2 regions of the Paenibacillus sp. FSL P4-0081 genome follow, and region 2 is predicted to be linked to the other one. Evidence: predicted binding sites of a transcription regulator. Region 2 holds the regulator's gene; the other holds the start of a gene.
The links. Region 2 encodes LexA, which represses DNA repair genes until DNA is damaged. Its sites were predicted from a motif close to CGAACATATGTTCG; they were not measured.
Positions count from the first base shown of each region.

Region 1: the regulator LexA is predicted to act here: its motif matches at 3,014-3,027, upstream of P40081_RS12420 (YhjD family protein).

Region 1 covers NZ_CP009280.1:2,965,391-2,970,579, reverse strand. The annotation lists gene P40081_RS12440 (amidohydrolase family protein) at 1-727, opposite strand, end outside; gene P40081_RS12435 (alpha/beta fold hydrolase) at 757-1,719, opposite strand; gene P40081_RS12430 (TetR/AcrR family transcriptional regulator) at 2,000-2,551, shown strand; tRNA gene P40081_RS12425 (tRNA-Leu) at 2,779-2,862, opposite strand; gene P40081_RS12420 (YhjD family protein) at 3,052-3,510, shown strand; gene P40081_RS12415 (AlkZ-related protein) at 4,023-4,700, opposite strand; gene P40081_RS12410 (SDR family oxidoreductase) at 4,697-5,189, opposite strand, start outside.
Region 2 covers NZ_CP009280.1:4,677,199-4,682,387, forward strand. The annotation lists gene P40081_RS19790 (HAD family hydrolase) at 1-327, opposite strand, end outside; gene P40081_RS19795 (hypothetical protein) at 362-889, opposite strand; gene P40081_RS19800 (DUF896 domain-containing protein) at 937-1,146, opposite strand; gene P40081_RS19805 (LysM peptidoglycan-binding domain-containing protein) at 1,257-1,670, opposite strand; gene lexA (transcriptional repressor LexA) at 1,867-2,493, shown strand; gene P40081_RS19815 (L,D-transpeptidase) at 2,630-2,968, shown strand; gene P40081_RS19820 (hypothetical protein) at 3,055-3,612, opposite strand; gene P40081_RS19825 (hypothetical protein) at 3,801-4,022, opposite strand; gene P40081_RS19830 (hypothetical protein) at 4,103-4,288, opposite strand; gene P40081_RS19835 (hypothetical protein) at 4,342-4,566, opposite strand; gene P40081_RS19840 (hypothetical protein) at 4,671-5,030, opposite strand; gene P40081_RS19845 (hypothetical protein) at 5,046-5,189, opposite strand, start outside.

The DNA of each region.
Region 1 (5,189 bases), 1.7 Mb from region 2:
GCTCTCGAACGAATTCCACTGCAACCTTTGGCGTAGGCGCGTTGATCGGTGTTAACACATCGCCAGGCATCGCGAGCAGTGCCGGCTCTTCCGTAGAACTGGTATAGGCACCGGCTCTCCATTCCTTCAACTGGTCGGCTGAACCACTCATCTGTCTGAAGCCGGTAACACCGTTAGCAAGCAGCAGAGACATAACTTCAGGGGTCTTCTCATCTCCCAGCACGTGCATGTGCATGTTCAGGTACCCGGGCACCGCATACTTCCCGGTGGCCTCAACAATCTTCGTGTCTTCGCCTGTCTTAATGCTTCCAGCCGGTGCAATGTCGATGATTGTCCCATCCTTAGTCAGGATGCTCATGTTAGAGGTTAATTGACCGTTTTGTGTATCCACAATGGTTACATGATTCAGCAATAGCTGATATGGAACGCTTGGTTGTTCCAGATTCATAGCGGTGTAGGGCTGAATATTCATCGAAGGTTGGCCAGCATACAAGCCGCTCCATACGATGACAAGCGCTAATATCCAATATAGCGGAACTCGCCATCCATGCCATAATTTCATTCTTCTCAGGGTAATGAGGAAGCCGGCGCAGGCAGCCAGAATCAGATAACCATACCAGCGTTCATCACTGCTGATCATCAACACTAGTACAATTCCAAAAACAAGAACAAATAATAGCCCAAATCCGATGGTGCTTAGAAGTTTTCTTTTTGTATTTTGCTCCATCGCAAGCCCTCCCTTTCTTTATCAAGATTTCAAGATCTGCACTGTTCCATAAACTTCATGGCAAGCGAACCACATTCCTCCGGCTTATCCAGCCACGGAAGATGCCCGGCATTCTGCAAGGCATGAAACTCCGGCCGTTGAAAACAAGAGGCAACCTCCTCTCCGATGTCAATGCTGCCAAACGGATCATTTGTACCCCACAGGAACATCGTTGGTTGCTGCACACGATTCAGCTCTTCTTTTTGCAGCATGACATCCGGCTGAGAGCCCCACATGGTGTTAATACGGCGCATGAGACTGAGACTCGAAATTTTATAGTTGGGAAGCTGTTGAAAATAATAGTAGCAGTCTGCGAGTTCACTGGGCAGCTTCTCCAGTGTTTCCTCAGAATGCCCCATAAAACGCAGGCTTTCCAACGATTTATCCGGTTTCTTGGACATAACCAGCTTGTACAGGACATTGTTCAGACCAGGTATGGAAAGTGCACGCAGCGCGGCCGGCGGTCTTGTGCTAATCAGGTTCCCTGGTACGCCTAGCAGTACAAGACTGGATACACGTTCCGGACGGTCGATCGCTGTCAGAATACTCATGTGCCCGCCGATGGAATGAGCTATAATCGGAACCCGGTCAAGCTTGAGCTCGTCCAACACACTTATAACCGTTTGAACCGCAAATTCTCTGAAGTTAATATTCCGGTGGTCCATGCCGTCACTCATTCCACCGCCCGGACGGTTGATGGCGATTATACGCCGGCCGGTCAAATGGGCCATCAAGGGAATCAGCGGGAAGGTATCGCCGGTATTGCCGGGAACAAGAACAACAGGCTCTCCGTGTCCAATCTCGGTCACTCTGATTGTATATCCGAAATTGCCGAACGGAATGTGGCGGATTTCCGCGTCAAGCTGATAATAATCAAGCAATTTCTGTTCTGCATTCCGTGCCTTGAGGACGCGGGGATCGTTATCTTTTAGAATAAGCGATGAATTATTCATAGAGCCACTCCTCCACTTGTGTATACCTATGCTGGATAGAATTCGGTCTGCCGATGCCCGGAAGACTTGAGAATTCATTTTGATGGACGTGTCCACAAATTCAGCCTGGCTCCCGCTGCAAACAGCATCTTTTCCACTCCCTAGTACAACTAATCACTGTGCATGACGACTAATCGGTATCAATTTCAGCTTGCTAAAAAAAACAATACTGTGATACAAATGTATCATAAATACAAATGAAAAAAACCCGAAATGCAGAAGTGGAACAGGAGTGAGCGTAATGTATCGTATCGGAAAGGATAAGCGAAAAACACAATCCGCAAAACTTATTTGCAAAGGCATGGAAGATTTGATGCTAATACAGGATTATAAAGATATCTCCATCACACAGATTATCAACACGTCCGGCGTGGGCAGAGCAACCTTCTATCGGCTGTTTGACGATAAATCAGATGTTGTGCTGTACCAAATGGAGTCAGTATTCGATGAATTAATCCGGCGTATGGGGCCGCATACCGATTCCAGTATAGTAGTTAAAGCTTTATTTGATATCTGGCTTCCCCAAAAAGCTCTCTTTTTATCCTTGGTAAAAGCAAATCTGTATGGGGAGTTTCAAACCCGGTTATCCTTTGTAATCGGAGAAAAACTGAACTTTATTAAAGAAGCTGTTGGTATGGACGACAGGAGCTGGCAGTATTTCATACACATCCGGGCAGCCATGCTCTTTACTGCGCTAAGGGTCGCAATCACTCAATTTAGTGAAGATGATTCGCAGGATATTTCCAGCACGCTGAGCGATCTATTCGGCAAACAGCCGGTATTCAAATCGTAATTGGATTATCCGGCCAACATGAGATAGAACTATGGGAAATGTTGAATATGAAAGGTAGCGTCACTGCATTGGAGGGGACGCCTCTTGGATAAGGGGGAGCTTTCGGGAATGGCATAAGTATCATCGGCCCAAGGGATGAGCAACGTCCTCAGCTATCTGCCCATAAAAAAACAGGCTCTAAACCAGCTATAAACAGCCGATTCAGAACCTGTATTTATTAAATATGATGCGGTCAAGAGGACTCGAACCTCCACGATATTGCTATCACTGGCACCTGAAGCCAGCGCGTCTGCCAATTCCGCCATGACCGCATATTAAGTTGACTTGCTTACGCAGTCACAAGATAGATCTTATCATGCTGGGATTTCAGAGTCAACCTTTTTATCTTTTTTTTAATTTTTGATTATTTCCAATAATTTTCAAGATGAATATTGCATTTACTTACCCAAAAGATGTATAATGAGAACAAAGGTTCGCATACTATAAATGAGGTGATTTATATGGCGACTACCAAGAGAAACACCCTAATCACACCAACACTTCCTGAAGATATAACCAAAGACGAATTGTCCCTTGTCAGAAGCTATCTGCTGCTAACGTTTATCCATAAAGTGTTTGAGCGCGATTGCCGAGTTATTGGTAAGAGCGGTCTCTTCAAGACTCCACAGCTCTACATGGAGCTCGTCTCCAGCGCCACGAAGAAGACTTCGCTGATGCTGCAGGAGGTTACCCGTGAGCTTACTTCGCATCAGCTGAAGATCAATACCATCCGCCAGGATCAGCGCGGAGTTACGGCCGAGTATACCTGCCGGGGATACTCCGGGGATATCCATATCCTTTGGCCCGGCTTCCGCAACGAAATGATGCTGCGCATGCGCGCTTATCTCGGGCTGGGTGCCGAGCTTGCCTCCGTTCTTCCCAGAGAAGAACGGGTGGAACAGATGGCCTTGTCGTTCTAGACCGTTACTGGTTACCGCAAAGAGCCTCGTCCTATTTACCGGACGAGGCTCTTTGTGTACCTACACTTCCTAGAGGTTCCATATAGTTTGAATTTGAACAAAAGCGGAACCATTCCATTTCCTCATACCTGTCCCGTTGTCCGCAGAGCGAGCCTGAGATTGTTAAATTAACACTACATAGGCATAATTGTTGTACGTATTGCAACTTTGATACCTCGATACCTGGGCATTCGGACAGATTGTTGTATGAAATACAACAATTCCTCCACCAAACCGCTAGAACAAAGAGAGATGTTGCCTTTTATACAACAATTTTGGATTAGGGCCGAATTACGGAGGGAAATGTTGTATTCTGTGCAGGATTTTAATAAGCAATGTGATCTCCGGTACAAATATCGGGATAAGAAATATTTGTGGCAATAGCAGCCGGATGTTCACCTATTCTCTGTAGCCACGGCAACCCCAAATTCGAAAAAATCAAAAATTCAATCTGTATCGGGCGCGGCGCTCCTCTACTTAATGACCTTTTCAATCTCCTTCATCCCCGCATCCGGGAACAGCTTCGCCACATGCTCAGCAATCCGTGATTTCGATTCCGCGGGCTTATCAGCGTAACGCGAGGTGACCCATTCTTCCCCGTATACATGCTCACTCATCGCATACCGCCCGACTCCCCAGCCGTACGGACGGCCTTCTTTGTCCTGCTTGTATTCGAATCTGCTCGCTGTAATATAGGTCTGCATCTGCAGATGCGTCATTGCGGTATCGAAGCCCTTGGCCCCGTTTTTCCCGAAGCCGGCCGGCTGCTTAAGCTCATTGGAGAGCAGTCCCTCACTGTGTTCCATTAACACATCCATAATTTGTTTGCTGGGCATGGAGGCTAGTCCATCATCATATCTGGCGTCGAAGTCGTATCCGTCCCTGCGGTAATTGGCGAAGTCAGGGTACCACGCTTTGCTGATAAACCCGGCTTTTTTGTTAAAAAGCTTCGCATAAGCGATCTCGCCCCCTGCGGCAACTTCCTCGCGCCATTCCCACGGCCCTTCCACATCCTTCACGAACCAGTAGCCCGCAGGCGTGCATTCCTGCAGGGAGAAACCATCAATCTCACAGCGGAATAAAGGAAGGAAACCTATCTCACGCACCAGATCGGCTAACTCCCGCGCATTCTTAATTACAGGCAGCTTCATAACGGACCTCCCGGTTCATACGTCCAGCCTTCATCCCCGTGGTAGATCATCAGCTTGGACATACCGCCATCGATATTTATATTCTCCCCGCTGATGAATCCTGCAGCATCACTGCACAGGAAAAGCACCATAGCAGCGATATCCGGCGGTGCTCCTACACGTCCGGCCGGGTGCTGCAGCCGGTCCGGCTCCGAATGAACCGGGTCCGCTGCTTCTCCCGTACCATGATAGGCAGTGGTATCAATCCAACCGGGGCTGATCGCATTCACCCTCGCTTTACCGGCCAGACTTACACTAAGGCCGTGGGTCAACGCACCAATGCCGCCTTTGGTGGCAGTATAGCTCTCCGTATCCGGCTGGGACATGCGCTCCCGGCTTGAAGAAATATTCACAATGGACGCTCCCGGAGCGAAATATTCCTTAAGCCGCAGTGTCAAATAATATGGCGCAGTTACCCCGATCCGCTGCACATATTCGAAATCCTCGTAG
Region 2 (5,189 bases):
CACTCCAAGAGAGGCAAGGCCGCGGCGCCAGGATTCGGTGCGGTAGGCCGGAGCAAGCTGTTCCAGCTGCCGGAATTCCGGCTGGTCTCCAGCTGTGAAGTTAGCCCATAGTGCCTCAAAAGGATTAATCCCGATCAGCTTCGTGAACGGAAAAGTCTCGTAAGACTCATAAAGCGCACGCGCTTCTCTGCGCACCGCCTGTTCAAGCTCCTGCGGATCAACAGAATCCCCTGCAGCCTCAGAGGCGTAGCGGAATGCTTCTTCCACACTTCGATCATCCCATAGCAGTGTATCGTCAAGGTCAAATAGTACGGCGGTAATCGGCATTTCGTTCTCCCACTCCCTATGCTGGTCTATCTTACTATTCGTGCACTACTTCAATGTTGTTGTTCTTGCCGAATTGTTCCAGGCGTGCAGCCATAGCGGCGGTATCATACCGGTTGATCAGCTTGGAGAAAATCCACTGCTTGCGCTTGCCTTTATACTTAATGGTAACTACACTGCGCGACAAGGTAATCTTCTCGATTTCAGCTGCTGGCAAAAAGCGTTCACGGTTGTATTTAATAGTAGACAGACGGGCGCGTTCCACCTTAAGGAACGGACGGCGGAAGAATAGCAGCGCGGCAAGCAGGAAGTACAGTACTACCCCCAGCCAGTTAGCCAGTATTCCGCTTCCTTTCGCTTCATCAATGGAACCGACTACCCAGAACATAATGCCAAGCAACAGCAATACGACAGGGAATACAATATTCCGGCCTTTGAAAATATCGGTGCTCTTTGCAGCAGCTTTAGAGCTCGTTGCATAAATCGTCTCTTTTCCCTGCTTCTTTCTTTGCTGATTGATTTGCTTGGTGTTGCGTTGAACCATTCTTTCCCAAGAACGGGCCATGTTAGTTCCCCCTAGTCATCCTGTATTATCTATGAAAAGGCCGCAGACTAAGCTTTACGTCCGTTGTTGCCTTCTTCATGCTCCGGATTATCCACAATCTCAATGGTATCAAGCTGGGCCCGGAAATTGCTGCGGATATTGCCCAGATAAATCTCGCGGAGTTTGGCGCGTTCTGCCAATTCTTCCTCATTCAGGCCGCTTTCCTTATGTTTGCGTGCCAATTCATTGATGCGTGCGACCAATTCGTCAATATTCAATACTTTCCCCTCCCCAATAAATTCATTCTAACTTTGCCATGAGAAAAAGAGCTTGTCAAGGTCTACCCCCTGAAAGCTCTCTTAGTCGAACACCATTATGCTTCTTTCGGTTAATATACCGGCACGGACAGTATATCTCCTGCCTTAATTCCACTGTCCTTCAGACCATTTGACTTCTTGATTCCTTCTATATATACGGCAGTCCTCATATCATCCGGTTTATTCTTGAGGGCAATGCTCCACAAGGTGTCTCCGCGTTCAACTACGATCCGTTTCTCAGGCTTCATTAAAGTGACAGAACCAGCGAACACATTACCGACTACTGTAAATCCGGAGATCGTGAGTAATAGTATCAGAGATATCTTGATAAAGCTGACCTGGCGGAATATTGAGGTAAGTACAGACAGCAGGCGAAGGGTCTTGTCTCTGAATTGTGCCAATGGATTATGGGGTAATGGATTACCGGGAGCGGACACCTTGATATCCTCATTGTAGATACTATTGTAGGTACTGTATTTTAACATAAATATCGTCCTCCAAACACTTGTTCTTACTTTCGAAAATAATATAACACGAACATGTGTTTTGATCAATAGTTTTTTCGAACAACTGTTCCCTTTATTTTTTAGGCTATAATTCTCACAATTTAGAACTTATGTTTGTACGAACGGCAGTTCTATGTTATAATTTTCCCAAACATAGTATATGGGGTTGATTCCGATGTCAAAGATTTCGAGTCGCCAGCTGGCGATCCTGGAATTTATACGTAACGAAGTCCGCAGCAAGGGTTATCCTCCGTCCGTTCGGGAAATTGGCGAAGCTGTTGGCCTGGCCTCCAGTTCTACAGTGCACGGTCATCTGGACCGGCTTGAGAAGAAAGGCCTGATCCGGCGCGATCCTACGAAGCCGCGTGCAATTGAACTGCTCGGCCAGGAAGATTCAGAGAATGTACATCAATTCGTCCAGACGGTTACCCGTATCCCTGTAATTGGCAAGGTTACTGCTGGTGTTCCTATTACCGCTACAGAGAATATTGAGGATTACTTCCCGCTTCCTACTCATTACGTAGGGGATAACAAGGTATTCATGCTTTCTGTACTCGGCGACAGCATGGTTGATGCCGGTATTATGAACGGCGATTATGTTATTGTCCGCCAACAGCAAACCGCTGACAATGGTGACATCGTTGTTGCGATGACTGAAGAAGATGAAGCAACCGTTAAGACCTTTTACAAAGAACGTGATCATATCCGGCTGCAGCCGGAGAACCCGGCTTACGAGCCTCTCCGCCTTAACCGCGTTACTATTTTGGGCAGAGTCATTGGATTATTCCGCGATATCCATTAATCTTTCTCCTCCATAATCAGGCTGCTCCGCATCACGCGAAGCAGCCTTTTTCCTCTTTAGATCCTGTTACGCTTGCCCAAACTCCGAACCGCTTTAGCTATCCGCACATATCCTGTTACAAAGGAGTGCTGATCCCATGCCCAACTATCGAATTATTGTCGACCTTTCACAGCGCATGCTTTATCTGCTTGATAATGACACCGTAACCAGAGGATTTCCTGTCGGCATTGGCCGGATGCTGACCGTCTCGCCGGTAGGCGAGTACACGATCATTAACAAGCAGCCCAACCCGGGCGGACCGTTCGGAGCCTTCTGGATGGGCCTGTCCAAGCCGCATTATGGAATTCACGGAACCAATGACCCTTCCTCCATCGGCCACATGGTCTCCCACGGCTGTATCCGCATGTATAACCAGGACGTGGTCGCGTTGGCTGCTATCATTCCCATTGGCACCCGTGTAACCATCAGGGAGTAGCTACAGTCATGCAGCCGCCTATAAATTTCTATATTGAACACAAGAACCCCTCTGACGGGTTTTCGCCAAAGGGGTTCTTCACAGCATTATTGCACAGTTTGCTCATAACCAAGCTCGTCCAGAATATATTCAGCCAGACTCCACTGTTCCGCAGGTGAGTCTTTGCTTTTTTTGGCGTAGACCAATGCACTCTTGGTAACTTTCTCGATCAGCCTGCGTCCCTGCTCTTTGGTGATGGACACTTCCATCCCGGAGCGGCCCACCACCTCAGACAGACAAAAGAACGCAATCCGCATCGCGTAATTGTCTCTGCTGAGGAAATAGAACAAATGAGGCACGTTCTTGAGCAGACGGTCAACCCAGTTCGTAATCTCCCGAACCTGATAGACTTCCCGGCGATCCTGCTCATACCCATTGAATATAATTATGATTTTGCCCCGTAGCCGCTTCTTCTCATATTTCTTAAATTCACGCAAATAGCTCTCCAGCCGTCCCTTCTCCACATCTTCTCTGGAGACATTCAGCACGGTGGATCCGGCTGCATCCCATTTTGAACTTTCTTCCATCACCGGATCTGCGTTAACAGACAGTGTACTATCCTGTATTTCCGGCAGTCCCAAACGCTGGCGTAATTGATCGTCCATTCTTCACACCTTCCTGTATCAAGCTCTTGTGCAGCTTGTTCACCATGTTATCCTGATATGTAGCTGTTCCTCAAGCCTCATACTCTTCATCGATTAATTATACTCTGAGCCTCCCACAGTCTCAATCGCACGCCAAAAAGACATCCGCAAGGATGTCTTTGAGTGGATTCATATCCTTTGCCTACTGACTACAACACGCTGCGCAACAACCGGATAGCAATAGTATTTAAACGAATTGCTTCACGGATGGATGCTCTGGCAGCCAGCAATTCTCTTCTGGCACGTGAACCGCTTGGAAATCTGCGCAGGTTCTCATTAATTTCCTCAAGTCTTTCCAGCAGGATTGCTCTTTGTGCGAGCAGAGCATTAATTGCTCTGCGGATTCTGTTTCGTTCTCTTTGCGTCATCATTACACCTCTTTTACGTTTTATAGTATAAGAAATGCAAAGATTGGCTTCGGAGACTGTGTGATTTGGCAGTAATATTATAATTAGCTTTCTTTGACTTTGATGGAGATAATATTTACAGGATTAAGATACTTGCCTCCTGCTGGAATCCAGCCTGTCAAACCACCGGATGTCAGATAGGTTCTGGCTTCTGCCGCCGATTCAAACACAGATTCTAGCTCTTCAATTTGCCCATTCACATACTGAAGCTCAAAAATAACTTTACTCACTTGCGACCACCTCCTCAGCTTCTAATTCGTTACCCCGAAGCGTTTACCTGCTTTTACTTCTTGGGCAGCCTTACCCGGAACTCAAATTCGTCACGTCTATAGGTCATTCCGGCCAGCAATACATACTCCGGCGTCCATTTCTGTACAGGTCCGGCGTAATCAGCTATAACATGCGGTTTACCCTCGATCAGCTGAACGACATAGACCTTCACCTGGGCAAGTGCCGCCGCGAATATATCAGCATCACTTGAAAGAACTTTATACGCAGTATTCAACATCTTTCCTCCTTAGTGCACACGCAAGAATGATAAGGATTCATAGAGCACACAAATCAGTTCAATTATACCGGGTTCTGGAACAAAATGTATACCCTATTTAGAGCTTAGAGTTTGATGAAAATGATCTTAAACAGCCCGAGGTATTTGCGCTTTGCCTTAATATCACCGATAAATGTCTTACCGTCTTGAATATCAGGTATGCTGAAGGTGGAGAACAGAATGTGATTTTCCCGGATTGTAAACGATTCGACCATAGGCTGAGCGACCATACTGGTAATTCCTCCAGCTAGCCCTCCCCCCAGTGTTTCCTCCAGATGATTCACCGCGTATTCTCCAAAGTCCTCTTTGCCCGGATTCATGACTGCTAGTAAAACCAGTACTACTATAATTACGAAAGACAGTTTCGCCGCTGTTTTCTTGCGGGCTCTGGGTTCAGGCTGCGGAGCATCATATCGCGGGTTCATGTTTATTCCCTCCAGCTATAATATTTCTTGAATCGTGAACACTAACGGACTCACAATAAACCTGCAGATTATAACCAGTACATCAACCGGCCCGCTTATCCCCACATCCATTCCACTCCAGTCCGGACTACCTGCTACCGGTGAATCCAGCCCATATTG